2 regions of the Mesorhizobium sp. MC2-1-1 genome follow, and region 1 is predicted to be linked to the other one. Evidence: riboswitches for the same ligand, from Rfam matches in the RefSeq annotation. Region 1 holds a riboswitch; the other holds the start of a gene.

Evidence for each region. A riboswitch is a leader RNA that binds a small molecule or an ion and turns the genes downstream of it on or off. The one in region 1 is predicted to bind thiamine pyrophosphate.
Region 2: it holds a riboswitch for thiamine pyrophosphate, as region 1 does, so the genes downstream of both, thiB (thiamine ABC transporter substrate binding subunit) here and ACR64R_RS04990 (YkoF family thiamine/hydroxymethylpyrimidine-binding protein) in region 1, are expected to answer to the same signal.

What each region holds. Positions count from the first base shown of each region.
Region 1 covers NZ_CP195205.1:988,407-1,003,892, forward strand. Annotated here, with positions in the region: gene ACR64R_RS04915 (hypothetical protein) at 1-260, shown strand, start outside; gene ACR64R_RS04920 (J domain-containing protein) at 461-1,003, opposite strand; gene ACR64R_RS04925 (hypothetical protein) at 1,424-1,831, shown strand; gene ACR64R_RS04930 (exopolysaccharide production repressor protein) at 2,036-2,398, opposite strand; gene ACR64R_RS04935 (DUF1236 domain-containing protein) at 2,692-3,627, opposite strand; gene ACR64R_RS04940 (DUF1236 domain-containing protein) at 3,852-4,151, shown strand; gene ACR64R_RS04945 (hypothetical protein) at 4,358-4,579, shown strand; gene ACR64R_RS04950 (DUF982 domain-containing protein) at 4,728-5,072, opposite strand; gene ACR64R_RS04955 (DUF1236 domain-containing protein) at 5,288-5,587, shown strand; gene ACR64R_RS04960 (hypothetical protein) at 5,731-5,940, shown strand; gene ACR64R_RS04965 (DUF2934 domain-containing protein) at 6,080-6,334, shown strand; gene ACR64R_RS04970 (hypothetical protein) at 6,364-6,507, shown strand; gene ACR64R_RS04975 (hypothetical protein) at 6,504-6,713, opposite strand; gene ACR64R_RS04980 (hypothetical protein) at 7,015-7,359, opposite strand; gene ACR64R_RS04985 (nucleotidyltransferase family protein) at 7,461-8,549, opposite strand; TPP riboswitch at 8,748-8,860, shown strand; gene ACR64R_RS04990 (YkoF family thiamine/hydroxymethylpyrimidine-binding protein) at 8,851-9,459, shown strand; gene ACR64R_RS04995 (ABC transporter permease) at 9,823-10,605, shown strand; gene ACR64R_RS05000 (ABC transporter ATP-binding protein) at 10,602-11,375, shown strand; gene ACR64R_RS05005 (ABC transporter substrate-binding protein) at 11,372-12,382, shown strand; gene ACR64R_RS05010 (hypothetical protein) at 12,436-12,909, opposite strand; gene ACR64R_RS05015 (tetratricopeptide repeat protein) at 12,836-15,486, opposite strand, start outside.
Region 2 covers NZ_CP195205.1:4,049,657-4,065,142, reverse strand. Annotated here, with positions in the region: gene ACR64R_RS20105 (ABC-F family ATP-binding cassette domain-containing protein) at 1-540, opposite strand, end outside; gene ACR64R_RS20100 (thiamine diphosphokinase) at 542-1,186, opposite strand; TPP riboswitch at 1,321-1,426, shown strand; gene thiB (thiamine ABC transporter substrate binding subunit) at 1,470-2,480, shown strand; gene thiP (thiamine/thiamine pyrophosphate ABC transporter permease) at 2,609-4,336, shown strand; gene thiQ (thiamine ABC transporter ATP-binding protein) at 4,333-5,121, shown strand; gene ACR64R_RS20080 (M48 family metalloprotease) at 5,339-6,745, shown strand; gene ACR64R_RS20075 (caspase family protein) at 6,860-8,803, opposite strand; gene ACR64R_RS20070 (RNA polymerase factor sigma-32) at 8,974-9,837, opposite strand; gene ACR64R_RS20065 (amino acid ABC transporter substrate-binding protein) at 10,143-10,916, shown strand; gene ACR64R_RS20060 (ABC transporter permease subunit) at 11,043-11,723, shown strand; gene ACR64R_RS20055 (amino acid ABC transporter ATP-binding protein) at 11,720-12,499, shown strand; gene ACR64R_RS20050 (CarD family transcriptional regulator) at 12,565-13,146, opposite strand; gene fdxA (ferredoxin FdxA) at 13,519-13,857, opposite strand; gene ACR64R_RS20040 (RNA-binding S4 domain-containing protein) at 14,010-14,396, opposite strand; gene ACR64R_RS20035 (helicase-related protein) at 14,488-15,486, opposite strand, start outside.

The DNA.
Region 1 (15,486 bases):
CCACCACTCCGCCCCAGACGATCACCGACCTCGAAAATCAGATCGCCGCGCTGACTACGACGATCAGCACCACCGACGCCCAGGCGATCACCGACGCGCAGACCGCGGTTGCCAATAACCCGCCGCCCACGGACGCCTCCTTGGATACGGCCCTCGCCGACATGGCGAACAAGCCGGTCGATCAGGAGGTGACGAACTGGGCTAAGGGCGTGCTGGCCGGCAAGATCGACCAGGCGGCGGCCGCGATGACGACGCCGTAAAGGCCGGTTGGCCGACCAGGGGTGCCGGGTGTTGCGTGCCCCGACTGGTGAATGAATGAATGCCGCCGGGCCACGCCCCGGCGGCATTCCTGCAATTGCCCTGGAGCAATTCCAGGAAAAGTGTGAGCGGTCTTCCGTTCGGAATTGCGTGAAAACAAAGAGATAGAGCGGTTCGCCGTTTCTATGAACGGTGAAAAGCTCTAGCCGGCGTGATCGATCAGGCGGGTGGCGTCGGGACGGTCCCGGCCGTGTATGCCCCCCGCGTGGTCGATGCCTTCGACCGTGATGGCGAACGTGCCGTTCTCGGTCCTGCCGATGAAGCCCTTCGCCTTGAGATACCACAGGTGAAATTCCAGGTGTTCGCGAGGGCAGCCCGACAGGCGTTCGAGCTCGTCGTCGCCGATGCCGGGATTGTTGACGTCCCGCCGACGCCGCACATAGAGAAGCGAGAGCAGATTGGCCTGGATGGCGGCGTCCCTGTCCATGCCGCCGCCGTCGCGCGCGGCCTCCGTGAGCTCGTGGCGAAGGCCGAGATGCTCGCGATAGAGGATGTCGTACTGCGCCCGCTTGACTGGATCCCTTAGCGTATTGTGGGCCTCGACGATTTCGCTGAAGCGCGATTCGTCGCCTGTTTCCCGATTGTCGGGATGGTAGCGCATAGCAAAATGGCGGAAAATCCGCTCGATCGTCTCAGAATTGGCGTTCGGGCTTATTTCCAGAACTTCGTAGTAGTCAATGAACATGTAATCCGTGCTTCCGCAATTACGGAAACCACTCCCCCGACCCGAAACATTGCCCAAATGTAGCACATATGCAAGGCGCGAGGCAGGTTCTGACACCGCCCCCGTGACAGGCCGTTTTTCCCGGGGCGACACGCCACCAGGGCTGAAAACCCAATTGTCTCAGCCCGCCCGGGCTGGAATAAACTTCGGCCTCTGCTAGGCTGGCCCGGTTTGGAATTCAGGTGGCAACCTGGATGGGGCCGACCTCAAGCCCGGCTCCTCTTTGGCTCGCCTCGAAAGAGGCGAGCCATTTTTCGCGAGGCCGCCTTGCGGCTTTCGTCCCAAGGCCTCACCGACTTAAGCGCGCCATGGCAAAGATGGCTTGTCGGATATAGACTTCACGGATTCGGGGTTTACAGAGGCATTGGGAGGACAAGCAGAATGCCACGGGTATCGGAACTCTTCTTCAGGACAGCCATCGTCTTTTTCCTTTTGGGCATCGCCATCGGCATCAAGATGGGCATTTCGGGCGACCACGGGGCTTTCCCGGCGCATGCGCATTTCAACCTGTTGGGCTGGGTCACCAGCGCCATCTTCGGCGGCTACTACGCGCTCAATCCGGCCAAGGCCGAGAAGCGTCTCGCCATGATCCATTACGGCCTATACACGCTTGGCCTCGTGGTGATGCTGCCGCCGCTCTACCTGAAATACGCCTATGGCATGGATGCCGTGGAGCCGATCCTGGGCATTGGTTCGCTGATCGTCGCCGCCGGCGTGCTGGTCTTTGCCGTTACGGTGTTCTCGTCCGCGCAGCCCGTGCGCTCGTCGGCGACTGCCAGGGCGCGCTGATCGAGGTCCTCGCTCACAAGCCCGGGCGGTCTTGCGCCGCTCGGGCTTTGCATGTCTTCGCCGTGCAATTCAAGTAAAGCGGTCAGGCTCGGTGCTTTCGCCGCAACCTTCCGCGCGGAATTGCCTCGTAACAAAGGGGCAGGGCGCCTGTTGTTTTCGTGAAACGCCAAAAACGGGAGCGTTCCGCGGCTGTCGGTTTCGGGCTCAGCGCAGCCGTGGGAACAGTCGCGCCAGCAACGTCTGGATGATGCCGTCGCGCTCGAACGGGCCCGGCAATTTGGCGGGCGACGCGGTGGCGTCGCTCGACTTGGCCTCGTCGACCACGCGGGTCTCGCCATGCACCAACAACAGCACCGCCGCGAAGTAGCCCACCTGCAGCACTACAGCGGCAAGGACCGTCCAGCCCAACGCCGCCCAGATCGAACCGGTGGACGAGAATGTCCAGCCGAGGACCACCAGAAGCGTCGCCGCCATTCCCACAAGAAACTGCGGAAAATACATTTGCCCAACCGAGCGCCGCGACCATGTCCAGCCGTCGACGATCTCGCCCATACCTCTACCCGTCATGACCCATGCACCTTTTCCGGGTGGACCGCAAGCTTGAACAATCCGTCGGCGGCCTGGTCGCACTTTCGTCCAGTCCGGGGGGACCACGGATGCAGGACTTCAGTATAAGAACCATGAGTTGCGCTGTATCGTTCCCGAAGAAACTGCATTCAAGCAAAGCTTGATGAAGCGCGACCTCAGGAAAGGCCCGGGTAGGGGCGGCTCGGTCTTCGCGCATGCTCCCGTTGCGCAAAGAAAGGCCCGCCGATCGGCGGGCCTTTACCTCATGCCGTTATCGGCTCATGCCGTTATCGTCAGGTCAGGATCAGCACGATCTTGTATGTGTCGGGGTCGACGATGACGATGCGCCCGTCGGCCAGCACGAAATACTCGTAGGATTCATAGGCAGGCACGATCTTGACGATACGGGCCGGCAGGCGGTGCAGCCGCACCTTGTGCCGCGGCACCTCGATGCCGACCGAAATGTCGAAGTTGACGTCGCGAACCGGCTCAACCTTGGTCTCGTGGATGACCTGGGTGATCTCCGTCTTCTGCTCGACCGTCACGTTGTTGATCGAGGCCGTCTTGTTCTGGTCGGTCTCCACATTGGTGTTGCCCTGAGCGTTCTGCTCGGTCTTCGTGCCCGTCTTGGCCTGAGCGTTCTGCTCGGTCTGCATCTTCGTATTGCTGCCCTGGGCGTTCTGCTGGGTGGTGGTACCGGTCTTGCCCTGAGCTTGCTGGTCGGTCTGGATCTTGGTCTTGTTCTGGGCATTCTGTTCGGTGGTGGCGCCGGCCTTGCCCTGCGCCTGCTGGTCGGTCTGGACCTTGGTCTTGTTCTGGGCATTCTGCTCGGTGGTGGCGCCGGCCTTGCCCTGGGCATTCTGCTGCGTCTGGATCTTGGTATTGTCGCCCTGGGCCTGCTGCTTCTTGTTCTTGAGCTGCGTATTGTCCTGGGCGTTCTGGTCGGTCTTGGCGCCGGCCTGGCCCTGGGCCTGCTCATCCGTCTTCATCTTCATTTTGCCTTGGGCCTGCTCCTGTGTGTTGGCGCCGGCCTTGCCCTGGGCGTTCATCTCGGTCTTCGATTTCGTCTCGCCCTGGGCCTGCCCGCCTGCCTTGCCGCCGGTCTTGCAGTCGCTCTGGCCCGAGGCGCAATTCGTGTCGCCGCTGGGCTGGACGGATTCGGTCTGCGCCATTGCAGCGCCGCAACCGACGCCGAGCGCGATCATGCTGGTGATAAGCAGATGTTTCATGGGTTTTCTCCTCGGAAAAGTCGGTCCCTTCGCTCTGGTAACCCGGTCCGAAAGCCATTGTTCCGAAATTACCGCACCGCCGCGCCGTCGACGTTTCGCGGAGAAAAGGGGCGGTCAATTTTGCTGGAACAAGGCCCGCTTGCCGGCGTTACGCTCTACGCCTACCGGCTGTGAGATCGCAGGCGCAGCGTGAGAGGCACAATTGCTCAAACAAGGAGAAGATCATGAAAATGCATCTCACAACCGCTGCCGCGGGCCTGCTTCTTTTGACCGGTATCGGCGCCGCCGCCGCTGAGGACGTCGTCATCCAGCCTGAACAGGAAACGGTCATCCGTGAATATGTGCACAAGCAGCCGCTGGCCTCGGTTAAGCTGCCCGGTGTGCAGCTCAGCATCGGCAGCGTCCTTCCCGACACCGTCGAATTGCACGAAGTCCCGAACGTCAAGTATCGTTACGTTGTCGTCGACAATCAGACCGTCGTTGTCGATCCCGGCACGCGCAAGATCGTTCAGGTCATCAAATAAGGTCCATCTGCGCTGAGTTGACGGCCTGCCGCCGGTGCGGCGGCCGTTAACTCGCATCAATTCGTCACCTGCTAATGGAACCTTCGTTTCGGGACCGCGTTGCCGCTGCTGTGTTCGCTTTGCCTCATAGTGAACACAAGCATGCGCAGGATGCGGGAATCGGGCGGCGGCGAAACAGGCACGGGTTGGGGAGGAGTCTAACCGACATGTCGAAACGAGAAATCGGAACATCCCGTTCGCTCGGGATGCGCGTGGCCGATCTGAAGGCCAGGATGCGTGACGCCCGGATCACCGAGCATGAGATGAAGACCTTCCAGAAGGTCGCTGCCATCATGGGGGGCGGCGAGGGCTCCCTACGCATCGACGCGGACGACCTGATCGCCGCGTCTTTCGTTACCGATATGCTCGGCGAATCGACGCCGACCTGAGAACAGTTGCAAGCTGAAAATCCGCCTTGGTCCCATCGACCGTCACCTCCAGGCGACGGTCGGTCGGCTAACGGAAGCCAGACGGCCCCAGTGCCGGAGGCTGGCTGCCAGATCCTGAAACTTGCGGACAATTCCAGCGCGCGGTCGCTCAGTGCGCCGGTGGTTGCTGCGTACGGTCGCGTGCCCGGCTGCGCCGGATCCTGGCCTCTCGCAGCATCGCGACCGGATCGGCTCCGGTCCACTCGATCCCCGCCTTCCGCGCGAATACCAGGAACGCTTGCCGCGCCGTGTCGAGATCGATCTCTCCGGCTCGAGCGGCCTCGCATGCGCGTAGCGCGGATGCGTAGCTCGGACCCCGCGAAGCCAGCGGCCACTCCTTGAGGAAATTCTGCATTTCGGTGAGCGAGGCAATCTCGCGCTTGAAGCCGGCGCCAACGGCTATCGCCACGGGGGTGCGAAGTTCAATATCGCTTCTGACGTAACCTTCTTGCATGGCGGCGGCACCCCTTTACATTCCAAAGTCTTAGGGAGTTTCAAAGCCTTCCAATGCGAAGCCGAAGCAAAGGTTCCGCCGAAATCAATTAGTCATCGCTGACGGAACAACACCCCGCCGGCGGCGTTTGCCACGGGAGCTCCCATGTTCGAACCGACGATGTTTCCGCCCAGCGGAGGCAATCCGGAGCTCGCCAACGCAACAGGAGAGAAACGATGAAAACCATCCTCATTCCCGCTGTCGCCGGCCTGGCTCTGATGGCCGGCATCGGCATCGCGGCCGCGGACGAGGTGATCGTCACGCCCGAGCAGCAGACCGTGGTCAAGGAGTATGTCCACAAACATCCGATCGCCTCGGTCAACGTGCTCGGCCTCGAGCTCGGCGTCGGCTCGACAGTGCCTGACACCGTCGAGCTGCAAGAGGTTCCGGCCGTCAAGTATCGCTATGCGGTCGTCAACGACCACACGGTCCTGATCGACCCCGGCACGCGTCGTGTGATCCAGGTGATCCAGTAACATTCTGGCCCCGTAGAGCCCGATCCCGCGCCCCGACATAGGGACAGGGATCGGGCTCTTCCCGCCAAAACGCAAAACGCCTAAGGTATACAGCGGAAAGGTATACAGCGGTTTGGGAGGCAACGAAGCAAGGAGTCGTTGCCATGCATCATCCACATGTTGAATCGCCCGACATTGCGCGCCAGGTCGACAAGCTGCTGGCCGAGCGCGGCGACGGGCTACTGTCGGTCAAGCAGGCAATAGCGCTGTTGCGCGAACGGACCCAGACCGAGCGTTCAGATGCCGACCTGGCCGGGCTGATCGTCAAGAAGGCCGCGCATCTCGGCATTACCGTGCTCTCGGAGGATCGCTGAGCCTCGCCTAGTCTTGCCTCAAGAAGCGCCTGATCTTGCCTCAAGAAGAGTTTGTGCGCTGCGTCAACACCCAAGACGCGGAGCGAAATTTCCGCTAGTGTTCGTACCGGGGTACCCGTCCCAACCTAAGGAGGCGACAGTGACGGACGACAGGCACGAACGCATTCGCCAGCGCGCGCACGAGATCTGGGAGCAAGCCGGCAGGCCTGAGGGCGCGCACATAGAGCATTGGGATCGGGCGACGGCCGAGATCGATGCGGCAGGCAAGCCGAAGGCGAAGACCCCGAAGAAGGCGGCTGCCGCCAAGGTAGAAAAGCCGAAACCTGCCAAGGCGGAAAAGCCCGCCAAGGCCCCCGCCAAGGCAAAGGCGGCCAAGCCGAAAGCCAAGGCCTGAACCATCCGGCGTCTGGCAGGCGCCAATCCTTGTTCGATCGGCCGAAAGGTGCGGGCTTCGCGCAAGGCGGTCGCCTGACCGGCGCGCTCGCCATTGCGTTCGCGGCCAGCCAAGTCGGCGGCAATGCCGGGCTGCAGTTCGGCTGTAGGATAGGCGCGCCGCCGAACCGCTAGCGCCCTCCCTGCTTGCTGGCGTATTGCGCGACGGCGCAGAGGAGGGCAAGCGCCGCGGTATCGCAGGCCGCCCGCGATGGCGACGGGCCCTTGGCGAAGAGGACCGCATCCGCGACCGGAACCGTCAGTCCGTGCTTTCTGGCAAATGAGGTGACTTCGTAGGGCTGGTCCTCGGACAGTGCGCCGATGTCGATTTGCGGTTGCATCAAACGTGTTCCTCCCTGGTATGCGTCTGATCCCTCCTTCCCAGGGGAATTAACGCCCGGCCGCTCGCTCGCGTCCACCAATTGGCGATTGTGTGAAACGATGCATTTGCCGGGGCGCCGAGCCAAGGGTTGCAAGCGGCGTGATTGTTCGCTTTCCGGCGGCCCGGAATGCCTTACCCGCTCCACGACAAGACCAGAGTGAATTCTCGACCCCAAGCCATCGCTCGACCTGGCGAAGCTAAGCCCGACCCGACCAATCGTGCTCGCATTGGGCGCAAGTTGCGCGGCCGGGATCCTGCTCTCACCAAGCATCGCTCGACCTGGCGAACCTCATCCCCGCCGCGATCATCGCGCTTTCGCATTCGCTGATCAGCCTGAGGTTATGCAGATAGCGCGCCACCGTTTCCGGCAGCCAGGCGGCGCAGGCCTCGACATAGGCGCGGCCGTGCACCAGCGTGCCGGTCGAAAGCCGCTCGTCCCTCTCGGCGATCACTTTCAGATATTGCCGGATGAAGCGGATGTCGTCGGCTATGTCCTGGCTGGCCATGCGCCAGGCGCCGGCGAGGCGCTCGCGCTCGGCGAGCGGTAGCGGCGACAGCAAGGGGCGGGAGAGGTCGGCAAAGGCGGCATGGTTCGCGGTGTTCAAGCAAGTCCCCTCGAAAGAAGGGAATTATCGTACTTTATGTACGAAAAGCGGTCAAGCATGCTTCGTACAATTTGAACGATAAACCTGGCTTGAGACGAAGATCAGGCGATCCGCATGGTAAAGCCGTCGAGCTGCACGCCGATTTCGCCAAGCGCCTGTCCCAGAACCGACTGGACCATTTCATGCCTGTCCGGCCTGAGCAGGCTCAAGCCCTTTCGCAAGGCCTCCCGCCAGGCATCGCCGCGTTCCCACGCTTCCGCGAAGGCATGCGCGAGGTCGTCCCTTCTGCGCGTTGTATCCAGCGCCTCGACCAGCAAGCTCACCTGGTGCAGATCCTTTTCCCGCTTGGCGGCGCCGCTTCGCTCGCGGCGCGCCGCCACGATCAGCTTGTGGACGGCGAAGCGTTCGGGCGAGGGGACAAGCACCGGCACGCCGGAACGATGCAGCAGCACCGTCCGCACCGGATCGCGGATCAGGAAATCGAGGAAGCGCAGCGGCTGCGCCGAAGCGCCGCCGAGCGAGGGCATCGGGCTGGCGCGATCAGCATGATCGTCGCTGCCGCGGTTCGGCGTGAGGAACTCGATCCGGTAGCGCGAGGCGTTCTCGTACTGCGTCGTGCGGCCGGCATCGGTCCGGTGCGGGATTTCGCGAAACGTTTGGTCGACGGCCTTCAACACGTCGATGACCGGCGGCATGCTGTCCTCCACTTCGGTCGAAACGGAATGGAACTGCGCGAAGTCGGCATCGCCCGTCTGCAGCGCGGCGCCCGGAAGGCGCACACCCAGATATCCGGCATAGGTCTGGAACGCGACCGTGCCGACAAGCACGGCGCGCAGGCGGAAGAGGCCAGCCTTCTCCAGCGCCTCGACGACATCGCCGGTGAAAGATTCGGGTGCGCTCAGGCCGGCATCGCGGACAAGCGTGGAAACCAGCTTGCGGCGGCTCCTGAGATCGTCCTTGATCTCCCTGAAGGCGGCGACCCGCGTGGCGATCTCGGAATCCGCGGCGGGACCGACATAACGCCTCGTTTTTTCGGGACGGGTCTCCTCGAAATACCAGTAGTCGCGGCCTTTCACCGGCACGCGCACGAAATTGCCCGCCGTCGAGAAATCGGTCTCGAAGGAAGCATCCAGGCTGCGCTGCACAAGCTCGGCGTAGACTGTGCGGTAGGTGAGGTCGATGGTCTTCATCGGCGCTGTCGGTTCGTGCGTTATAAGATTCTTGCGAGTTTCTTATAATCGCGTGCCGCCAGCCCGATTGCAAGGGTGTTATAAGAAACCATTGAAAATCTTATAACTGCCGGCATCTCCCTTAGGGAGATGAGGCTGCCTGGCCCAATTGCCCGGCAAAAAAACACTTCCCCGACACGACAAACAGTGCTTTAACCCGGCCATCCACAGGGGTGCTCCGTAAGGTCGGGGCTGAGATGGTGGCGGCAAGCCTCCGGACCCTAAAGCTGATCTGGATAATACCAGCGGAGCGAGGCGGGCCATGTTTTCCGGCGCACAGATTTCCCTTTATCCCATGGCCGACGATTTCGTCGGCGTCATCCTTGGCGCGCTCGGCGCGCTCGATCCCTGGCGCGACAGGTTGAGGATCGAGACCGACGACATCTCGACGCTGCTGGTCGGGCCGCCTGAAGTGCTGTTTCCGGCCATGCGCGACCTGTTCGTGGCGGCGGCCAAGAGCGGCAAGCATTGCGTGCTGTCGGCCGCGGTCTCGCGCGGATGCCCCGGCGAGCCGGACGATCCGATCTGCCGCTCCGACGAGATCGGCGGCCCGGCGATCCCGCTCGAGGAACGCAAGCTTGCGGCCCTGCGCGCTGTCGAGGCGACGCCTTCGACCAGGCAGCCGGTGGCGGCGCAGTTCTCGCTCTATGTGATGGGCACCGGCGACCACATGGACGAGATCTATGGCTGCATCGATTTCCTGAAAAAGTCCGGCGTCTTTGACCGTTCGAAGAATTTCTGCACCAGGCTGCGCGGCGACGCCGGCGCCGTGTTCGCCACGCTCAACGAAGCCTTCTGCCGCTTCGGTCCCGGCGCCGGCCACGTGACCCTCGACATCACCATTTCGGCGAACAGCCCGTCCGCGGTTTGAGCAAAAGCTCGGGCTGTCGAGGAAGATGCCATGGCTGTTTCGTTTGACCCGCTGCGCGGTGAAGATATCTCCAATGCTGGCTGCGTCTCAGAAGCGGGAGCGCAACCTTCGGCGACTGGCGAAAGCGGGCGCGAAGCCAATTGCTTGGCTTCGCGAACGACGAACGCCCGGAGCGACAGCGAAGGGCCGGCCAGCCTGGCAAGGCAGAGGGGGGCGCTGTCCCGCCAGCGTCTCCACTGGTTGCAGGCTCGGCGTTCACCAACTTCTCAGGCCGAAGTTTCGAATGCTGGCGTTCCTTCACGCCCCCCTCTGGCCTGCCGGCCATCTCCCCCCCAAGGGGGGAGATCAGCTGTCGCGGACGCCATCGCCAAGCTCACCCCCGCTGCTCTCGCTTTCGCTTTTCTCCTCGCCGCCTGGGAGCTTTACGCCCGCCTCGGCGGCGTCGCGCCCACGGTGCTGCCCGCGCCGTCGCGCGTGGCCGCGCAGGCCTGGGAGAACCGCGCAGCGCTCGCGGAAAACACGCTGCCCACCATCCGCGCCACGCTGGCCGGCTTCGCCTGTTCGCTCGTCGCCGCTTTCGTGCTTTCGGCGCTGGTCGATTTCCTCCCCTGGCTGCGACGGGCGCTGTTCCCGCTGCTGATCGCCAGCCAGACCCTGCCGCTTGTGGCGATCGCGCCGCTGGTGGTGCTTTGGTTCGGCTTCGGCCTGCTGCCGAAGATCCTGCTCGTTGCGCTGGTCACCTTCTTCCCGATGATGGTCGCGCTGGTCGAGGGCTATGCCGCCACCGCCGAGGAGATCAGCCGGATGCTCGCCGCCATGGGCGCTGGGCGCTGGCGCGTTTTCTGGGTTGCACGGCTGCCCTCGGCGCTGCCTTATTTCTTCGCCGGCCTGAGGATCTCCATCACCTATGCGGTCGTCGGCGCGATCTTCGCCGAATATGCGGGCGCGGCGAAGGGGCTGGGCATCTACATGCTCAGCGCCAAGAACAATTTCCGCCCCGACCTGGTGCTTGCCGCCGTCGCCGTCAGCTCGGCGCTGACGCTGGCATTGTTTGGCCTTGCCGTGCTGGTCCAGCGTCTCGCCATGCCTTGGGAGAGGGCAGGGCGCGACCACAAGGACGAACCTTCGGGAGAGCGCCGGCCATGACCCGGCTGGAGCTCCGCGACGTGCGCAAAAGCTTCGGTTCGCTCGAGGTGCTGGCCGGTGTCTCGCTCGATGTCGGCGCGGGTGAGTTCGTCTCGATCCTCGGCCCCTCTGGCGCCGGCAAGTCGACGCTGTTCCAGTTGCTCACCGGGGCGATCCGGGGCGAGGGCGAGATGCGCTTCGACGGCGCGCCGCTCGATGACGCCCGCTTCGCCTTCATGCCGCAGCGCGACGCGCTGATGCCGTGGCGGCGCGTCATCGACAACGCCACGCTGGGCCTGGAGGTGCAGGGCATGACGCGCCGCGCGGCGCGCGAGCGCGTGGCGCCTTTGTTCGCAGAATTCGGCCTTGCCGGCTTCGAGCGCGCCTGGCCGGCCGAGTTGTCCGGCGGCATGCGCCAGCGCGCGGCGCTGCTGCGCACCGTCGTCCAGCGCCGCGACATGCTGCTCCTCGACGAGCCTTTCGGCGCGCTCGACGCGCTGACCCGCGCGGCCATGCAGCGCTGGCTCGAGGGGATGTGGCGGACCCACCGCTGGACCGCGCTGCTCATCACCCACGACGTGCGCGAGGCGGTGCTTCTGTCCGACCGCATCTATGTGCTTTCGGCGCGGCCCGCGCGCGTGGTGCGCGAGGTGGCAGTGCCGCTGCCGCGCCCGCGCACCGAAAGCGCGGCACTTGCCCGCGAGGCGGCCGCGATCGAGGCCGGCATCCTCGACACGCTGCTGGGCCAGCCCGAACCGATTTCCCGACCATCCGATGGAGAAATGAAATGACCGACCTTACCCGTCGCCAGGCGCTCGTCCTGGCCGCCGCCCTGCCATTTGCCGGCGCCGCTTCCCGCGCGTGGGCCGCCGCGCAGAAGATCACCGTAGCGCTCGACTGGACCGTCAACACCAACCACATCGGCCTGTTCGTCGCCCGCGACAAAGGCTTCTACAAGGATGCCGGGCTCGACGTTGAAATCCTGCCTTACGGCGACACCGGTTCGGGCACGCTGGTGGCCAACCGCGTCGCCGATTTCGGCATTTCCGGTTCGCTCGGCCTGTTCACGCAAAGGAGCGCCGGCGCCGACCTGAAGGCCGTCTATGCCGTCGTCCAGTCGGAGACCGGCCGTGTCGTCTTCAATGCCGACCGCGCCGCCATCAAGACTCCGAAAGATCTCGACGGCCTGACCTATGGCGGCTTCGGCAGCGCCTGGGAGAACGCGCTGATCTCGACCATCATCCGCCATGACGGCGGCAAGGGCGATTTTTCCACCGTGACGCTGGGCACCTCGGCCTACGACGCTTTGGCAAACGGCTCGGTCGACTTCACGCTGGAGGTCTCGACCTGGGAAGGCGTCGAGGCCAGGCTGAAGGGCCTCAAGCAGCGCAGCTTCCGCTATGCCGATTATGGCGTGCCCGACGAGCACACCACGCTGATCGTCTCCAGCAACGCCTACCTCGCCGCCAATCCGAAGCAGGCGGCCGCCTTCGTCCAGGCGACGCGGCGCGGCTACGCCTTCGCCGTCGACCACGCGAAGGATGCGGGCGACCTTTTGATCGCCGCCAACAAGGACACGCTGACCAACCCGGCGCTGATCGATGCCTCGCTGAAGGCGCTGAACGACGGCCATTTCCTGAAGAGCGCGGCCGGCGCCATCGGCACCATGGACAAGGCCAAGATGGAAGCGATGGGCGGGTATCTGTTCGCCTCGGGGATACTGCTCGACGGCAACGGCAAGACGCTGAAGGACAAGCCGGATCTGGCGGCGTATTTCACGAACGAGTTTGTGGGCTAGGAGGGAAGGCCCAGGCTTGGCGCGAAGGGTCGCCGCGCCGCGCCAGGCGCGGCCTAGTTCCTCGACGTGGCGTAGAGCAGGGCGGTCTTGATATGACGCCCGGGCTCGCCAGGCAGCGACAGGGCTGCCGCGTAGAATTTCGCCACGGCGGGACATAGCCCCGAGAAGTCCTGGTTCATATTCGCGATCGCGTCCATTTCGGCTGGCGTGCCGCCGCTCCTGGTGAAGGCGTCGGCGATCAGCGACCAGTCCTCGTCGCTGGGCTCGGTCGCGGGAAGGCTGCTTTTCTTGGCGGCGCCAAAGGCGTGGAAAAGCGTCGCGCCGATCCGATCCAGGTCCACCAGAAAATCGTGGCCGGGCGCGCTGACCGCGTCCGGCCCGTTGCGCAGGTAATTGTTGCAGGTAGCCGGCGTTTCGCGGGCCATCAGGTGATTGACCATGGTGAGCTGGGCGTCAAGCGCTTGCGACGTTTCGCGATCCGGGGCGGAGGGCAGAAGCGGCGCATATTTGCGCCGCAAGTCGGCCACCGCCACTCTGCTCGCGTCGCGCACAGCCTGCTGGTTTCCCGAACCGGCCACGAGCGTGATCTTGTCGATGAAGGCATTGTAGTCGTCCGGAAATTCCTGGGCGATTGCCTTGAAGATCTGAAAATCCTGTTTCTCGATTTCGGCGTTGACGTCGGCTCTGGTCGGCGCCTTGCGCGCGGTCGATCCCGTCACGGTCTCGTAGAGATATTTGCCGCCGGCGAAACCGAGCGCCGACGGCAGCACCTTCACCGCGACGAAAGCCAGGGCCGCCAGCGCCGCCACGCCCAATCCCTTCCAACGCGCCATCTGCAACCCTCCCGATCCCCGTGCAATTTCCACCGAGGCTCCGCGCCTTCTTGCGGTCGGCCTTGGCGCGTTTCAAATCGCCCTTGGCTGCCCAAGCCAGGCTTCGGGCGGTGTAAGCATCTGCATATCTGGGGTAAAGCTTGATGGCTTGATTGAAGCTGGCGATTGCCCCGTCCTGGTCGCCCGCTCGCGCCCGCAGAAGGCCTCTGCCGTAGTAGCCGCCGGGGCTGTTCCGGTCGATCTGGACAGCCGTCTCAAAGTCGGCCTGGGCCTGCTTCAAGTCGCCTTTGACAACCCACAAAATTCCACGATCGACATGCACCTTGGCAACGTGCGGATCGAATTCGATGGCTTTGCTATAATCTGCGATCGCGCCATCGTAATCCCCGACGATCATCCGGCTGATGCCTCGACCGTGAAAGTTCGTGGCGTAGGCAGGATCGAACTCGATCGCCTTGCCGAAATCGTCGATGGCACGTTTGTGGTCGTTCTTGGCCGTCCAGGCGAAAGCGCGAGCGGAATAATAGCTGCTGTTCTTTGGCTCGATTGCGATCGCGCTGCCATAGTCGGTTATGGCCCGATCGTAATTGTCCTTCTGCCCCCAGGCGAGACCGCGATACCCGAAAGCCTCGGCATTGTTGGGATCGAGCGCTATCGCACGGTCGAATTTCGCGATTGCAAGATCGTATTGACCCTTGTTGTACAGGGCTATGCCGCTTTTTGTGGCGTCCTCCACCGCCGCCGCGTCCGCAGTCTTTGGCTTGTATGAAGCCTTCCCCGCAGCCGCATCGTCGCGCTCCTTGCGGGCGTTGACGTAGTTTGGATCGAGACGCAACGTTTCATCGAGATCGGCGATGGCGCGGTCGTATTGCTTCTTCCTGTTCCAGCAGAACCCGCGATTGAACCATGCTTCGGCATTCGTTGGCTTCAGTCCTATCGCCTTTGTCGAATCGGCGATGATGCCATCGCAATCGTGCTTTACGGCCAGGGCTCGACTGCGCAGCACATAGGCGTCGACATTGTTCGGCTGCAACGAAATGATGGTGGTCAGATCCGCGATGGCGCGGTCGATCTTGCCTCTCTGTCGCCAGATGAGAGAACGATAGAAATAGCTGTCGGTCGACTTGGGATCGAGTTTGATTGCCTTGTTGTGGTCGGCCAACGCCCGGTCTGAATCGCCCTTCAGCGTAAAGGTGAAGCCGCGTAAGGTATGGGCACGGGCATTTGATGGGTCGGCGGCGATCGCTATGCCGTACTGCTCGAGCGCGCGATCGAGTTGGTTTTGAGTGCGCCAGATATCGCCCGCTTCGATAGCGTCTTCCGCTGCCTTGTTCCGAAGCCGGCCGGTTGGTTGCGAGGCTGCGGCCTTGCCTTTCGCCGCCAGTGCCAGTTCGCGGTCCTCGCGGGCAATCGTCATCTTCGGATCGAGCTTCAGCGCTTGGTCGAAATCGGCTATCGCCTGGTCGTAGTCGCCCTTGGCGGCGAAGGCGCCGCCGCGCCCGAAATAGGCCTGCGCGTCATTGGCGTCGAGTTCGATGGCCCGGCTCAGATCGGCAATGGCGCGATCCGGTTGGTTCTTTTTGGTCCACGCGACGGAGCGGCCGATGTAAGCGTCCGAATAGTCGGGGTAGAGCTCGATGACCTTGTTGTAGTCCTTGATACCCGCGTCGTACTTGCCTTTTTCGACAAGTGCGATGGCCCGCCCGACATAGGGCGAAGCATCTTGCGGATCGATCGCCATCGCCTTGTTGAATTCGGCGATCGCACGATCGTATTTGCCCTTGTGGTAGAAGGCATAGCCGCGATCGACGAAAGCGTCTAGCTGCTTCGAGGACGGCGCGATCGCCGTGTCGCCGCCGCCTCCCTTCCGTTGCGCGGCCGTCGCTGCCTTGCGCGCGGCGGCGTAGTTTGGATTGTGCGGGTCTAGCTTGGCCGCCTGGTCGAAATCGGCAACGGCATCGGCGTAGTTTTGTGCGTCGACCTGCGCCATGCCCCTTCCATAATAGCTGGCGGCGTATTTCGGATCGATCTCGATCGCCGCTGAAAAGGCTTCGATCGCTCGCTTCCGGTCTCCTGTGCCGTACCAGGCCGCTCCGGAACAGAAGAAGGCCCGGCTTGCTTTCGGGTCTAGCCTGATGGCCTTGATGCAATCGTCAAGCGCGCCGTCCGCGTCGCCCGCCGCGCCCTTGGCGAGACCACGGAGCGTGAGGGGCACGGCGACGTCGGGAATAATGGCGATGGCCTTGTCGTAATCGCCGATGGCGCGGGCAA
Region 2 (15,486 bases), 2.9 Mb from region 1:
CTCGAGGAAACGTCGGTCATGCGAGATGAGGATGACGGCCGAGGACGTGCGGGCGAGCTCTTCCTCCAGCCATTCGATGACGGAAAGATCGAGATGGTTGGTCGGCTCGTCGAGCAGCAGGATATCCGGTTCGGGCGCCATGACGCGGGCAAGCGCGGCGCGGCGCGCCTCGCCTCCGGAAAGGTCGTTCGGCCGCTCGTCGCCGGTGAGGCCGAGATGCTCCATCAGATAGGTGGCGCGATGCGGATCGTCGGCCGGGCCCAGGCCGGCTTCGACATAGGCGCGCACACTGGCGAAGCCGTCCATGTCGGGCATCTGCGGAAGGTAGCGGACCGTGGCCGAAGGCTGGCGGAATACCTCGCCGTCCTGCGGCTCGATCATCCCCGCGGCAATCTTGAGCAGCGTCGACTTGCCCGAGCCGTTGCGTCCCACCAGCGCAATCTTGTCCCCGGCGGATGCGCTGAGCGCGGCGCCATCAAGCAGCGGGGCGCCTCCGAAGGTCAGTTTAATGCCGTCGAGATTGAGGAGTGGCGGCGCCATGTCAGCTTTCTGGAAGAGGGTAGGGGTGAGCCAGAAGCAGCGCCCGGCCGCGCTCCAGCCCGATGCCAAGCTGCCCCTTGACCTCGTTTGATATAGTGAGCGAGGAGCCGAACGCCACCTCCACGCGGTCGAGCGGCCATTTGGCGCCGGTGACCGTGAGGCCGGACAGGTCGGAGAAGCCGAGCACCGAAAACAAGGTGCCGTCGGCATAGTCGAAGCTGGCTTCGCCAGGCAGGATGGGAACGCCTTCCTGCGCGCCGCTCGTCAGAAGCACCCGCGTGCCAGCGGCGGCCAGCCGCACGGCCAGCGCGAGATGCAGCACGGCATGGTCGGCGCGCTTGCCGCCGAAGGCGCCGGCCAGCACGAGGCCGGTGGCGCCGTGCCGGAGCGCTTCGGCTACGGCAAGCTCGCCGTCGGTCATGTCCTTCTCGGCCGGAAAGACCTTGCGCGGCACGGCGGCCAGGCCTCCTGGCAGGTTCGCCGGCACGGAGTCGAAATCGCCGACCCAGAGCTCCGGGACGACATCCAGCAAGCGCGCATGGCCGATGCCGGCGTCGGCGGCGATGACGCGCGAACCTTCGATCTGGCGTTCGAGCCGAGGCGTGCGGATAAGCTCGCCGCCGAGCAGGATGGTGAATGTGCCCATAGGCGTCGCCCTTACCAGCACGCCGGGCGAAACGGAAGCCGGATGCGACGCGCCTCGGCCGCGAGTCGTGCCCGCAACATCAGCTGCCGGCAAACTTCCGCTTGCGCGTCGCTTCGGCCGGGCCTATCTGTCGAAGCGCTCTAACGGGGTGCTGGACGTGATCCGGCTGAGAGGCAGACAAGCCAACCCGCTGAACCTGATCCGGTTTGTACCGGCGGAGGGATTAGACGTTTCGGACCATCCGGCGCCTCAATTCCTTGTCACTCGAACGAAGGAGGCGCCGATGCGCGCGATGCTGTCCCATCTCATTCTCGCAACGGGTCTTGTTTCGCTTCTGGCGGGCGTCGCGTCCGCGGAGGCAAAGGACAAGCTCACCGTCTATACCTATGAAAGCTTCACCGCCGATTGGGGTCCCGGCCCGGCGGTGAAGAAGGAATTCGAAGCCGAATGCGGCTGCGATCTGGAATTCGTCTCGGTGGCCGACGGCGTTGCCCTGCTCAATCGCGTCAAGCTGGAAGGCGCCGGCACCAAGGCCGATATCGTGCTCGGCCTCGACACCAACCTGACGGCGGAAGCCAAGGCGAGCGGCCTGTTCGCGCCGCATGGCGAAGTCTCCGGCATCAATGTGCCCGGGGGCTGGAGCGACGACATTTTCGTGCCTTTCGACTATGGCTATTTCGCCGTCGTCTATGACACGCAGAAGCTGAAAGTCCCGCCGAAGAGCCTCAAGGACCTGGTCGAGGGCGCCGGCACGGACAAGATCGTCATCCAGGATCCGCGCACCTCGACGCCCGGGCTCGGCCTGCTTTTGTGGGTGAAGTCCGTCTATGGCGACAAAGCTCCCGAGGCCTGGGCCAAGCTCAAGACTAAAGTTCTGACGGTGACGCCGGGCTGGAGCGAGGCCTATGGCCTGTTCACCAAGGGCGAGGCCCCGATGGTGCTGTCCTACACCACCTCACCGGCCTACCACATGGTGGCCGAGAACACCGAGCGCTACCAGGCGGCCTCCTTCGAGGAAGGCGAATATCTGCAGATCGAGGTTGCCGGCATCACCAAGGGCGGCGCCAAGAACCCGTTGGCGCAAAAATTCATCGCCTTCATGATCGGGCCGAAATTCCAGGACGTCATCCCGGAAACCAACTGGATGTTCCCGGCCGGCAAGACCGACAAGCCACTCAACCCGGCCTTCGACAAGCTGGTGAAGCCGACCAAGACCCTGCTGTACAGCCCGGAGGAAGTCGCCGCCCACCGCAAGGCGTGGGTGGATGAGTGGCTGAGTGTCATGAGCAAGTAGGGGCTGCTTTGGCCATTCATAGCAGATGATCGCTTTACGGCATCCCCCTGTGTCCTGTCGGACATCTCCTCCACTTGGGGGGAGATGGGCCGTCATCGGCGGTTTCGGCAATTGGCAATGTTGCCGGGATGAGCGAGGCGCGGACGCTGCTGATCTCTCCCCTCGTGGGGGAGATGTCCGGCAGGATAGAGGAGGGCGCGAAGGAACGCGGCTTTCGCCGAATTCCACCAAGGTGCAACGTGCACCCTGGGCTTGACCCCCGCATAACCGCCGGCGCCATCGCTCTTGCCGCCATCGCGCTGCTCATCGGCGGCGCCTTCACGGGCCTTATCCTCGAAGGCGTGCACGATGTCTCCGGCGCCGCCGCCGCCTTCGACGGCTACCTCCTGCGCGTCGCCCGTTTCACGCTATGGCAGGCGGCTCTCTCGACACTGCTGTCGGTCGCGCCGGCGCTGCTGGTGGCGCGGGCCCTGTCGAGACATCCGGTCTTTCCCGGGCGCCGCCTGATCCTGCAACTGTTCGCGGTGCCTCTGGCCTTGCCGGCGATCGTCGCCGCGCTTGGCATATTGGCGCTCTATGGCCGGGCCGGATATCTTGCCGGCATCTTCGCCAGGCTTGGCGGTGGCGAATGGCCGGGTATCTACGGCCTCTCCGGCATCCTCGTCGCCCATGTCTTCTTCAACCTGCCCCTGGCCTCGCGCCTCTTCCTCGAGGCGCTGGGCACCATTCCCGCCGACCAGTGGCGGTTGGCGAGCCAGCTCGGCATGGGCGCCCGGCCGGCCTTCCGGCTGATCGAATGGCCGGTGCTGCGCGCAGCCATGCCGGGCGTCGCAGGGCTCGTCTTCATGCTGTGCATCACCTCTTTCACCATCGTGTTGACGCTGGGCGGCGGTCCGGCCGCGACGACGCTGGAGGTCGCCATCTACCAGTCGCTGCGTTTCGACTTCGATCCCGCGCGCGCTGTCGTGCTGACGCTGCTGCAGATCGCGCTCACCTTCGTCGTGGTCGTCGCGCTCACGCGGCTCGGCGCCAACACGGTCGGCGATGCCAACCTGCCGGTCGCGCCTCGCCGCCATCTTTCGGCGGGCCGGATCGAAAGCGTGCTGAATGCCGGCCTCATCGCGCTTGCCCTGCTGTTCGTCGCCGGACCGATGGCGGCGACGGTGCTCTCAGGCCTGGAGTCCGATCTCGGGCGGCTGGCCGGCGAAGAGGCGGTACGCCGCGCGACGCTGACCAGTGCCGGCCTTGCCCTGCTCGCGGCGCTGCTCGGCGTGACGTTGTCGCTGGCGCTGATTTCGGCGCGACGCGCGCTTGCCCTGCGGCGCCGGGCAGGCGGTGCCATGAGCCTGCTCGAGCATGCCGCCGACACCGGCGCCGGCTTCGTCCTCGTCGTGCCGCCGATCGTGCTTGGCGCCGGCTGGTTCCTGGCGCTGCGCGGCGTCACCGATGTCTTTGCCGTCGCGCCGGTCATGGTCGTGGCCGTCAACGCGGTGATGGCGATGCCTTTCGCCATCCGGGCCATTCGCCCCGCCTATGACGCGGCGAGCGAACGCCATGAACGGCTTTGCCTGGCGCTCGGCATATCCGGCTGGACCCGGCTCCGCCTCATCGACTGGCCGTCGCTGCGACGGCCTCTGGCCACCGGCTTCGCCTTCGCCATGGCGCTGTCGCTCGGCGATCTCGGCGTGATCGCGCTGTTCGGCAGCGATTCCGTGCAGACCTTGCCCTACCTGCTTCTGGCACGCATGGGCAGCTATCGCACCGCCGACGCCGCGGGCCTTGCCTTGCTGCTTGGCCTCGTCTGCCTGATGCTGGTGGTCGCCGCCGACTGGCTGGGGCGGGAAGGAAAGCCATGACGACGACCATCAATGGCGCAACCGCGCAAAAGGGCCTTGCCGTGGCGCTGGATGACGTGTCGTTCAGCTATGGCGAGTCCGCTTTCCGCTTCGACGCCGAATTCGCGGCCGGCAGGATCACAGCCATCATGGGGCCGAGCGGTTCCGGCAAGTCGACGCTGCTCAATCTGGTCGCCGGCTTCGAATCTCCCGATGCCGGCAACGTGCTGATCGGCGGCATCGATATCGGCAAGGCGCCGCCCTCGGCGCGGCCGGTGTCGATGGTCTTTCAGGAAAACAATCTGTTTGCGCATCTTACGGTCGAAGCCAATGTCGGGCTTGGCCGCTCGCCGTCGCTGAGGCTCGGCGATGCCGATCGCGCCGCCGTCGCCGGGGCGCTGGCGCGTGTGGGCCTTGCCGGCAAGGAAAAGCGGCTGCCGCGGGAGCTTTCCGGCGGCGAGCGGCAGCGCGTGGCGCTGGCACGGGTGCTGCTGCGCGACCGGCCGGTGTTGCTGCTCGACGAACCTTTCGCGTCGCTCGGCCCGGCGCTGCGCGACGACATGCTCGACCTCCTGGCCGGCATCCATGCCGAGCGCGAGATGACGGTTCTATTCGTTACGCACCAGCCCGAAGATGCGCGCCGTATCGGCCAGGACGTGGCATTTCTCGACGAAGGCACGATCGCGGCGACCGGGCCGGCGAGCGATTTCTTCGACCGGTCTGGACCGGACGCCTTCCGGCGCTATATCGGCGATCGAGGCGGCACCGTTGCCGGATCACAACATATTGCCCGGAAGCGGACATAATTTACGGCCAAACCGGCAACGGGCGCTCCGGCGTTTGCTTGCCTTGACCGGGGGAGTATGGCTAGGTCCGGCCATACGGGTCCGGCTATGGCCGTGATTTGCCGTGCATTTTGGAAAGGAAGCCGATCTGTCGACCGGCGCTGAGAAGGTGTTGAGAAGGCAGCTGGCGCGATTTTTCGCGTTGGCGAGCTTTGCCTTGGCGCTGGCGAGCTGCCAGATGTTCACGCCGCCGGACGTGCAGGAAAGCGGCTTCCAGCCTTCCGACAAGCCGATCACCGTCGACAATGTCGTCGCCAACGCCAAGCTCGCGGAAATGGCGAAAGCACAGCATCCGCGCATTCTCGCCACCTATGGCGGCGAATATTCCGATCCCAAGCTCGAGCGCATGGTTGCAAAGGTCGTCGGCAATCTGACGGTGGTGTCGGCCAACCCGACCCAGACCTACCGCATCACCATCCTGAACTCGCCCAACGTCAACGCCTTCGCGCTGCCGGGCGGCTATCTCTATGTGACCCGCGGCCTGCTGGCGCTGGCCAACGATTCTTCCGAGCTTGCCGCCGTCATCGCGCATGAGATGGGCCACGTCACCGCGAATCATGGCCTGCAGCGGCAGCAGCTCGAGGCTGAGGAAGGCCTGGCGACCAAGGTGGTTTCCGACGTGCTCGGCGACAGCCCGACCGCCAAGGCGGCGCTGATCCGAGGCAAGCTGAGGCTCGCGCAATTCTCGCGCAACCAGGAACTCCAGGCCGACGCCATCGGCATCAAGTCGATCGGCGAAGCGGGCTATGATCCCTACGCCGCCGGTCGCTTCCTGCAGTCGATGTCGGCCTATACCGATTTCCGCTCGGTCAGCGGCGCCACCGACGCCAGCCTCGACTTCCTGGCGACGCACCCCAACACGCCGCAGCGCATCGAACTGGCGCAGCGCCTCGCCCGCAATTTCGGCCCGCCAGGCGTCGGCACGCGCGACCGCGATGCGTTCCTCGCGGGCATCGACGGTCTGCTTTACGGCGACACGCCCGAAGAAGGCTATGTGCGCGGCCAGACCTTCATGCATCCCAATCTCGGCGTCTCCTTCACCGTGCCGGATGGTTTCGTCATCGACAATTCGGCCGCCGCCGTTACCGCGACCGGGCCGGGCGACATCGCCATCCGCTTCGACGGCGTGGCGATCGACAAATCCGTGTCACTGACCGACTATATCCGCAGCGGCTGGGTGGCCGGGCTGGAAGACGCCAGCGTGCGCCAGGAGACGGTCAACGGCAACGAGGCGGCCATGGCGCATGCCAGCGCCCAGGGCTGGCAGTTCGACATCGCCGTGATCCGCGCCGGCGGGCAGGTCTACAGGCTGCTGACGGCAGCGCCCTCAGCCAGCACCGCGCTTGATCCGGTCGCGCGCTCGGTCAGCGGCTCCTTCCGCGTGCTGAGCCCGGCCGAGAAGGCGGCGCTGAAGCCGCTGCATATCAGGGTCGTCACGGTTCAGGCCGGCCAGACGATGGGTTCGCTCGCCGCGCAGATGGTCGGCGTCGACCGCAAGCTCGATCTCTTCCGTGTGCTCAACGCCATGTCGCCCGGCGCTAGCGTATCGACGGGCGACAAGGTCAAGATCGTCACAGACAAGTAGGGCCCGCAGGGAAGCAGAGCAGTCCTGGCGGCAGTGACTTCAGGCCGCTGCCTCTTCCCCGCGATCGCTCTTTGCCGGCCTGTTTCGACGGCCCCGCCGCCGTTCCGACTCCAATCAGCCACCGCTGTTGTTGCTGTTTTGTGACTGCGAGTGATCTTGGTCGCCGCCACTGCCGCGCCAGGAAGGCACGAATATGGGTTTGCCTGGTGCCGCAGGGGTCGCCTTCGGCGGCGGCGCTATTGGCGTAGGTGCAGGGACAACCTTTACCTTCGTCACCACTTTCGTCACGACCCTGGGCTTGCACACTGCTATCGTTGGGGTGCGGGGCTTCGGCGAAAGCCCAAGAATGGCCATAGAATAGACGTCCTGCCGATCCATCCCGGCCCTTAGAAAAGCCAAAGCCCGGGCCGGGTCCGCGGGTACGCCGTTGCGGCCTTCCTGGAAGATCACCGCAAGGTCCTTCATGGCGTCAACATGGCCCATTGCCGCTGCCTGGAGCAGCAGGTCCAGTCCCTTGCCGGTATCGGGCTGGACGCCGAAGCCGTTGAACAAGGCACGACCCCAGGCGGCCATGGCGTACGGATCTCCCTGGTCGGACGCTTTCGAATAGAGGCTGTTCGCCTTCGCCGCGTCGACAGCCGTCCCCATTCCTGACGAGGCGATGGAGCCGAGCGCGAACAGGGCGCGGATATGCCCCTTGTCCGCGGCCTCCTGGATCGCCTGCCTGGCTTCGTCGATCCTGCCTGACGCCAGCAGCGCTCGTCCCAGCTCGTAGCGGAAGCGCGTGATGTCGGGGTAGGCCTTGACGGCTGCTTCACAAGCTTCAACGGCTCCGCCGCCAATTTCATTCGGTGATCGGCCGCGGACGACGCCCTGCAGGTCGAGAGGCTCGCCGGCGGCCTGGTCGCAAGGGTCGACGCTGGGCGACAATTTCACCGTCGCCTGCTTGGCGGCGCCGCCCGCACGGATCTCGAAGCCGACCTCGACGGGCGCGGCCGAACCGATCTGCGGCTCGTAGCGCAGATTGTCGACCTCGGCAGCCATCAGGCTCGATTGCGGCGACAGGACGCGATCGGGCAGCGACAGCGTTCCGGTCGCCGGGTAGCTCGCAAGCTTGAGGCTGATCGCGGCGTCCTTGCCCGGAAGCTCCAGTTTCAGCGGAACCGGACCGATGCCGACCGGGACACCGATGTCGCGACTTCCAATTGCCTGGGCAGCATCGGCGACCTGCGTCCCGTGCTCCGTCTGCTGGTCCTGCTGCGCGTCGGCCGGCGGCTGCGCCGGTTGCTCCGGCCCGCGCATCAGCACGACGTCGTCGATCAGCGAGGAATTCTCCCACGGAACCTGCTTGCCGTTGGTGGCCTTGACCACGTCGCGGCGCACGGCGGCCATGACCGAGCGTATCTCCTGGTTCGGCGCCAGCGCGCGGCGTGAGAAGGCGGACGAGAAGGGGCTGAGATCGCCGGAGCCGTCATAGGCAACGGCGCCCGGCTCGGTCGCAAAGGCAATCAGCGTGTTCTGCGTACCGGTGACCTGCGCAAGTCCGCTGCCGCCGGCGACGATCAACTGGTCGCGCAGCCAATAGTCCTTGCGCGGGAAGGGATTGTTGCGACAGGCATCGAGGATGACCATCTGGATCTTCGATCTCGAACGCAGCTGACGCAAAATGTCATCGACCTTGATGGCCTGGACTTCCATGTCGGCCGCATCCTTGAGCGATGCATCGACCGGGATCAGGAAATTCTCGCCGCCGATCTGAAAGCCGTGGCCGGAATAGTAGACCACCGCAAGGTCGGCGCCGTCCGCCGCCGCCAGATAGTTGCGGAACTGCTCTTCGAATTGAAGCCTGGTGAGGTCCTTGGCGGCGAACACCTGGAAGCCGGCTAGCCGGAACGTGCTCGACACGTCCTCGGCGTCCTTGTCCGGATTCTTGAGCGCCGGGATTTCGCGGTATTTGGAGTTGCCGATGACAAGGGCTATCCTTCGATCGGCATGCGCATCGAAGGCCGTGAGGCCCACGAGCATCAAGGCTGTCAGGAATACGAAGCACCGCAGCATGGCAATCCCCCATCCGCTATGATCTGGAGGCTTCAGCAAGACTGATTGCGCCACGATAGTATGTTAAAAAGCCCACATTTTATAGATACGAGGAAGAAAATCTTCTACCACGGTGATATATATCTGCTTATTCAGTATCGTTATGTGGAATCGAAAATCTTCTAATCTTTTCAGGCCGCTTCCGCCTGGAATTCAGGGTTCTGCTTCACCAGCGCCAGCTTCAGCTTTTCCATGGCTCGAGCCTCGATCTGGCGGACGCGCTCCTTGGAGATGCCGAGTTGCTCGCCGAGCGCTTCCAGCGTGGCACCGTCATCGCTAAGCCTGCGCTCCTCGATGATGCGCAGCTCGCGGGCGTTGAGCGCACCAAGCGCGCTTTTCAACCAAACGGCCCGACGCTGGATGTCGATCCTGTCGCCGACGATCTCGTCAGGCAGCGGGTCATCGGAAACCAGGAAGTCCATCCTTTCGGCGGCTCCGTTCTCGTCGGCCAACGGCGCGTTGAGCGAACTGTCGGGCGAGGACAGGCGCGAGTCCATCATCGCCACGTCGGCCTCCGGCACGCCGAGCGCCGCCGACACTTCACGATAGAGCGAGGCGTTGGAAAGGGGCTCCGCGCCGTTGGCAAGGCGGGCGCGCAGGCGCCTCAGATTGAAGAACAACGCCTTCTGCGCCGAACTGGTGCCGCCGCGTACGATGGACCAGTTGCGCAGGATGTAGTCCTGCATCGAGGCGCGGATCCACCAGGTCGCGTAGGTCGAGAACCGTACTTCCCGCGCGGGCTCGAAACGGGCCGCGGCTTCAAGCAGGCCGACATGGCCTTCCTGGATAAGGTCGCCGAGCGGCAGGCCGTAATGGCGGAACTTCGAGGCCATGGAGATTACGAGGCGCATATGGGCGACGGTAATCTGATGCAGCGCGTGCTGATCGTTCTCTTCCTTCCAGCGCACCGCAAGGACGTGCTCCTCTTCGCGCTCGAGATAGGGGGCCCTCATTGCCGCCCGAACCAGTGTCCTTCCTGCCGCGTCCTCGATCATGCCGGCTCCTTTGGCGGTGATTGCGTTCAGGACGGTTGAAAAGACACCGCCGCGCCCTACAACAGCCATGCAACGTGTCAGGCGCATGGATGGTTCCGCCGCCCGAACGGGCGGGTGTTGCCCCGCGCGATCTTTCCGTTATCGGCCCGGAAAATGCTGCGGGCCCAGTTCCCTGCATTTTTGAGAATCAGATTTCTGAAACAACCTTTTTTTGAAATGTGGTTCCTTATTTCGCCGCCTTCTATCTGTCAGTTTCCGGCTCTCACAATCAGGCCGGGCACCGGTCAAAACGGGATCACAGAAAAATGAAATGGCTCAAATCGCTCCTCATCGCCGGAACGCTTCAGGTTGCGGCGATCACCGCCGGTCATGCCGGCGCCAATCTCGATCAGATCAAGCAGGCCGGCGTGCTCAAAGTCGGCACCGAAGGCACCTACGCGCCTTTCACCTATCATGACGAATCCGGCGCGCTGGTCGGCTTCGACGTCGAGATCGCCAAGGCCATCGCCGACAAGCTCGGCGTCAAGGCCGAGTTCCTCGAAGGCAAGTGGGACGGGTTGATCGCCGGTCTCGACGCCAATCGCTATGACGCCGTCATCAACGAGGTCGGCATCACCGATGCCCGCAAGGCCAAGTATGATTTCTCCGATCCCTATATCGCCTCGAAGGCGGTGCTGATCGTGCGCGGCGACAACACCGACATCAAGACCTTCGCCGACCTCAAGGGCAAGAAGGCGGCGCAGTCGCTGACCTCGAATTTCGGCAAGCTGGCCGAGAAGAATGGCGCCGAGCTCGTTGGCACCGACGGCTTCGACCAGTCGATCCAGCTTCTGATCACCGGCCGCGCCGACGCCACCATCAACGACAGCCTGTCCTTCCTCGATTTCAAGAAGCACAAGCCGGACGCCAATGTGAAGATCGCCGCGCAGGAGGAGAATGCCGATTATTCCGGCGTCATCGTGCGCAAGGGCGATCCGGAACTGGTCGCGGCCATCAACAAGGCGCTTGCCGATATCAAGGCCGATGGCACCTACAAGAAGATCGCCGACAAATATTTCGGACAGGACGTTTCGAAGTAGAGCGCGTTCATTCTTGCATTCGGACGTCGGCGGGCCGTCTTTGACGGCCCGCCGCTTTTCATATGATAGTCATCCGGCAATGCCGGCCGGGATGCGGCCGCCGCGCCCGGAAAGGAGGAGAGCTCCGTGCCGCACTGGCTGCAACTGATGCTGGAATCCCTGCCGACTTTGTTGTGGGCGGCGCTGATCTTCACCGTGCCGCTGACGCTCTTGTCCTTCGCGCTCGGGCTGATCGCCGGGTTGGTGACCGCGCTGATCCGGCTGTTCGGGCCGAAGCCGCTGGTCGCGCTGGCGCGTTTCTATGTCTGGATCTTCCGCGGCACGCCGCTGCTGGTGCAGCTCTTCCTGATCTTCTACGGCCTGCCGTCGGTCGGCATATTGCTCGATGCCTTCCCGGCGGCGCTGATCGGCTTCACGCTCAACATCGGCGCCTACACGTCGGAGATCATCCGCGCCGTCATCGGCTCGGTGCCGAAGGGCCAGTGGGAGGCGTCCTACTCAATCGGCATGACCTGGAGCCAGGCGATGCGGCGCACGATTCTGCCGCAGGCCGGCCGCGTCGCGGTGCCGCCGCTCTCCAACACCTTCATCTCGCTGGTCAAGGACACCTCGCTGGCTGCCGCCATCACCGTGCCGGAGATGTTCCAGGCCGCGCAGCGCATCGTCGCCACCACCTACGAGCCGCTGATCCTCTATGTCGAGGCGGCCGCGCTTTATCTCGCGCTGAGCTCGGTGCTGTCGGCGTTGCAGGCGCGGCTGGAGGTGCGGCTCAACCGCTATGGCGGGTTCCTGGAGGCCAATGCATGATCGGCCTTACCGACATCGAAAAGCGCTTTGGCGACAATCTGGTGCTGAAAGGCGTCACCGTCAGCATCGACGAAGGCAGTGTTACGGCGCTGGTCGGTCCTTCCGGCGGCGGGAAAAGCACGCTGCTGCGCTGCATCAACCTGCTGGAGATCCCCACCTCCGGTTCCTTGCGTATCGGCGAGGAGACGCTTGCGTTCCATCCGGGCGGTAAGGTGCCGGCAAAGGATATCCAGCGCATCCGCCTGCAGACCGGCATGGTGTTCCAGAATTTCCAGCTCTTCCCGCATCGCACGGCGGTCGAGAATGTCATGGAAGGGCTGGTGACGGTGCTGAAATGGCCTGAGGCGAGAGCGCGCGAGCGGGCGATGGCGCTGCTTGAAAAGGTCGGCATGGCGCACAAGGCCGATGCCTGGCCGGCGACGCTGTCGGGCGGTCAGCAGCAGCGCGTCGCGATCGCCCGGGCGCTGGCGCCTTCGCCGCGCGTGCTGCTTTGCGACGAGCCGACCTCTGCGCTCGATCCGGAACTGGCGCAGGAAGTGGTCGACGTGTTGGGGCAGCTTGCCCGCGAAGGCACGACGATGGTCATGGCCACGCATGATCTCAGGCTCGCATCCAAGATCGCCCGGGAGGTTGTGTTCCTCGATGCCGGCGCGATCGTCGAGAAGGGCCCGGCATCCGTGGTGTTCGACAATCCGGAGCGCGAGCGGACCAAGCGCTTCATCGCCTCGCTCAGGCAGGAGGAGGCGCAGAAGGACGTCGCCGGCAGCGGCGCGTAGAATGGGCTGCCAGAAACAAAAAACCCGGCGCGAGGCCGGGTTTTTCATACGCTTGGACGAGAGCCTCAGGCGGCTTCTTCCTGTTCGGATTCTTCGTTGTCGGCCTTGGCGCCGCGCTTCGGACCCTTGTTGAGGTTGACCTCGATGAGGCGAACCGCCTCGGTCTCCGACATACGGTTCACCGCGGCGATCTCACGGGCCATGCGGTCGAGCGCGGCTTCATAGAGCTGGCGCTCGGAGTAGGACTGCTCGGGCTGGTTGTCGGCGCGGTAGAGGTCACGCACCACTTCCGAGATCGAGATCAGGTCGCCGGAGTTGATCTTGGCATCATATTCCTGAGCCCGGCGCGACCACATGGTGCGCTTGATGCGGGCGCGGCCCTGCACGACCTTCAGCGCGCGATCGACATAATCCTCTTCCGACAGCTTGCGCATGCCGATCGAGGTCGCCTTGGCGACCGGCACCTTCAGCCGCATCTTGTCCTTCTGGAAATCGATGACGAACAGTTCCAGCTTGTGACCGGCAACTTCCTGCTCGTCGATCGCCACGATCTGGCCTACACCATGCGCCGGGTAGACGATGAACTCGCCGGTCTTGAACCCGTGTCGGGCTGCGTTGGACTTCTTCTGCGGGGTGATCGTTGCCATTACGCCCTGAACTCCTTAGTTGTGCCGCCGGCATCATGCCGGCGCGAACCCATGGGGGCCGGCCTAAGCCGACCGTTAGCCGCGCAACAGGATGAAGCTACCGGAAAAGCAGGGACCGGCACATCGCACGAATGCGACCGCCTGCCCCAGATCGCTCTGGTCCGGATTTAAAAGCTCACCTTTCAGTGATTAGGGGCGTTAGCGCCATAAATCGATGTTGTGTCACCGGCATGTTTTGCTTGTGTAACACAAAAAGTCGGAAGAATCAAGGTTTTGCTGCGTTCGCTAACGCCAAGCGAGGTCGCTGCCTGTCAAGACAGTAATTGTATCGGGCACGTTACGCCGCGTCATGCAGCGCTGCGAGCGCCTGCATCAATCGCCTTCACCGGGCTCCGGAGAGAAATATTTCTCGAACTTCCCGGTCTCGCCGTCGAAGGTCTTGGCATCCGCCGGCGGCTCTTTCTTGGCGGTGATGTTGGGCCATTTCTCGGCGTATTCGGAGTTGATCTGCAACCATCTGTCGAGACCGCCCTCGGTGTCCGGCTTGATCGCGTCGGCCGGGCATTCGGGCTCGCATACGCCACAGTCGATGCACTCGTCGGGATGGATGACGAGCATGTTCTCGCCTTCATAGAAACAGTCGACCGGACAGACCTCTATGCAGTCCATGTATTTGCATTTGATGCAATTGTCGGTCACGACATAGGTCATCGAAGGCTCCGGAACGTCCCGATTTACTCGGCTTTTTCAGGTTGAGGTAACGCCTTTGCCGGCTGCTTGCAAGGGCGCGGAGTTTGTATGCGGCCGGCCATCGGGAAATCGAATTCCAGCCGCGTCGCCGCTGGCGGTCCGACAGGCCCTATTCAATCATCGCCGAGCAGTCGGTCGGTCTGCCGTCGCTCGCGTTTGGTCGGGCGGCCGCTGCCGGCGTCGCGCAGCGCCGGAATGGCGTCAGCGACGGCCTCGTCCTTGGGCGTCGGCGCCGGCGACATGTCCTCGTAAAGCAGGCGGGCCTCGTCGGCCGGGCCGCGCCGCGTCCCGCAACTGAGCACTTTCCAGACCAGGATGCGGCCCTCGAGTGTGACGGTCAGCACATCGCCGGGCTTCACCGTGTCCGAGGCCTGCGCTGCTTTGTCGCGATTGATGCGGATGCGCCCGGCGACGGCGATTTTCGCCGCCAAGGATCGCGACTTCACCGCGCGCGAGAAGAACAGCCATTTGTCGATGCGCTGGCGACCTTCTCCAACCATCGAGGCTAGCCTTGTTGGCGCACGATCTTATCCGGAAGCCCTGTTCCGCTTTCCGCCGACGCGGTTCTCAGGTGCGGGATCATGCCCTAGGCTACTTCTTCAATTGGTCGCGCAAGGCGGCGAGCTTGGCGAAGGGCGAATCCGGATCGAACCGCTGTGGGCGTTCCTCGCGCGGCTTGCCCTGGAAGGCCGGCTTTCCGCCAGGCACATTGCCCTTGCCGTCCTGCCTGTTGCCCTTCCAGTCGGGCCGGCCCTCGCGGCGGCCTCCCTCGTGGCGATCAGGGCGCTCGCCCTGCGGCCTGCCTTCGCGCCGTTCACCACCCTCGCGCCGGTCGCCTGTCTCGGGTCTCGGCTTGAATTTCGAGCGGTCGAAGCGCGGCTTGCCGGCACCGTCGCGGCGACCTTCATGTGCAGGCCTGTCGCCAGGCTGGCCGGGTGCGGCGCCCGCCTGTCCGTCGCGCGCGGGCTGGCCGCCGCGTGGGCGGTTGTCGTGGCGATGGCGCGGACGCTGATGGTCGGAACGCGCCTGACGCCACAAGAGGACCGGCTTCGGCTCCTCGGCCGGGGTTTCGCCCGCGGCGGCTTCCGGCGCCGTCGTTTCAGTCGATCCGATCGTCTCGCCTGCGGTCGGGGTCTCGGCGTGAATCGCGGAAGCGCTTTCCTCAGTCTCGCCGGCCGGCTCATCGCCTGGCGCCGCCGGCTCGCTTGCCGTCGCGGCTTCCGCCGTTGCTTCAGCTGCCACGGCCTCCTGTCCGGCTGTTTCGTCGACGGGTTCGACCGCGCTTTCCGCCGGGGTCTCCGGCGCATGGGTTTCGGTGCCGGCCGTCTCAGGGCTCTCCACCGACGCTGCCTCGGCAGTTGCTTCGGGCGCGAGCGCCTCCGCCGCATGGCTGGCGCGGGCTGCCTCCTCGGCGGCCAGCTTCGCCGCCGCTGCTTCACGGGCGGCATTGTCCTGGGCCTCGAGCCTCGCCTTCACTTCGGCGGCTGGCTTCGCCTCGGCGCGGTAGCCGAGGCCCTTGAGGATCTCTTCCATGTCGTCGGCCGTGGCGCCGAGAATCGACATCATCGGCGGCGTCACCATGAAAGCGTG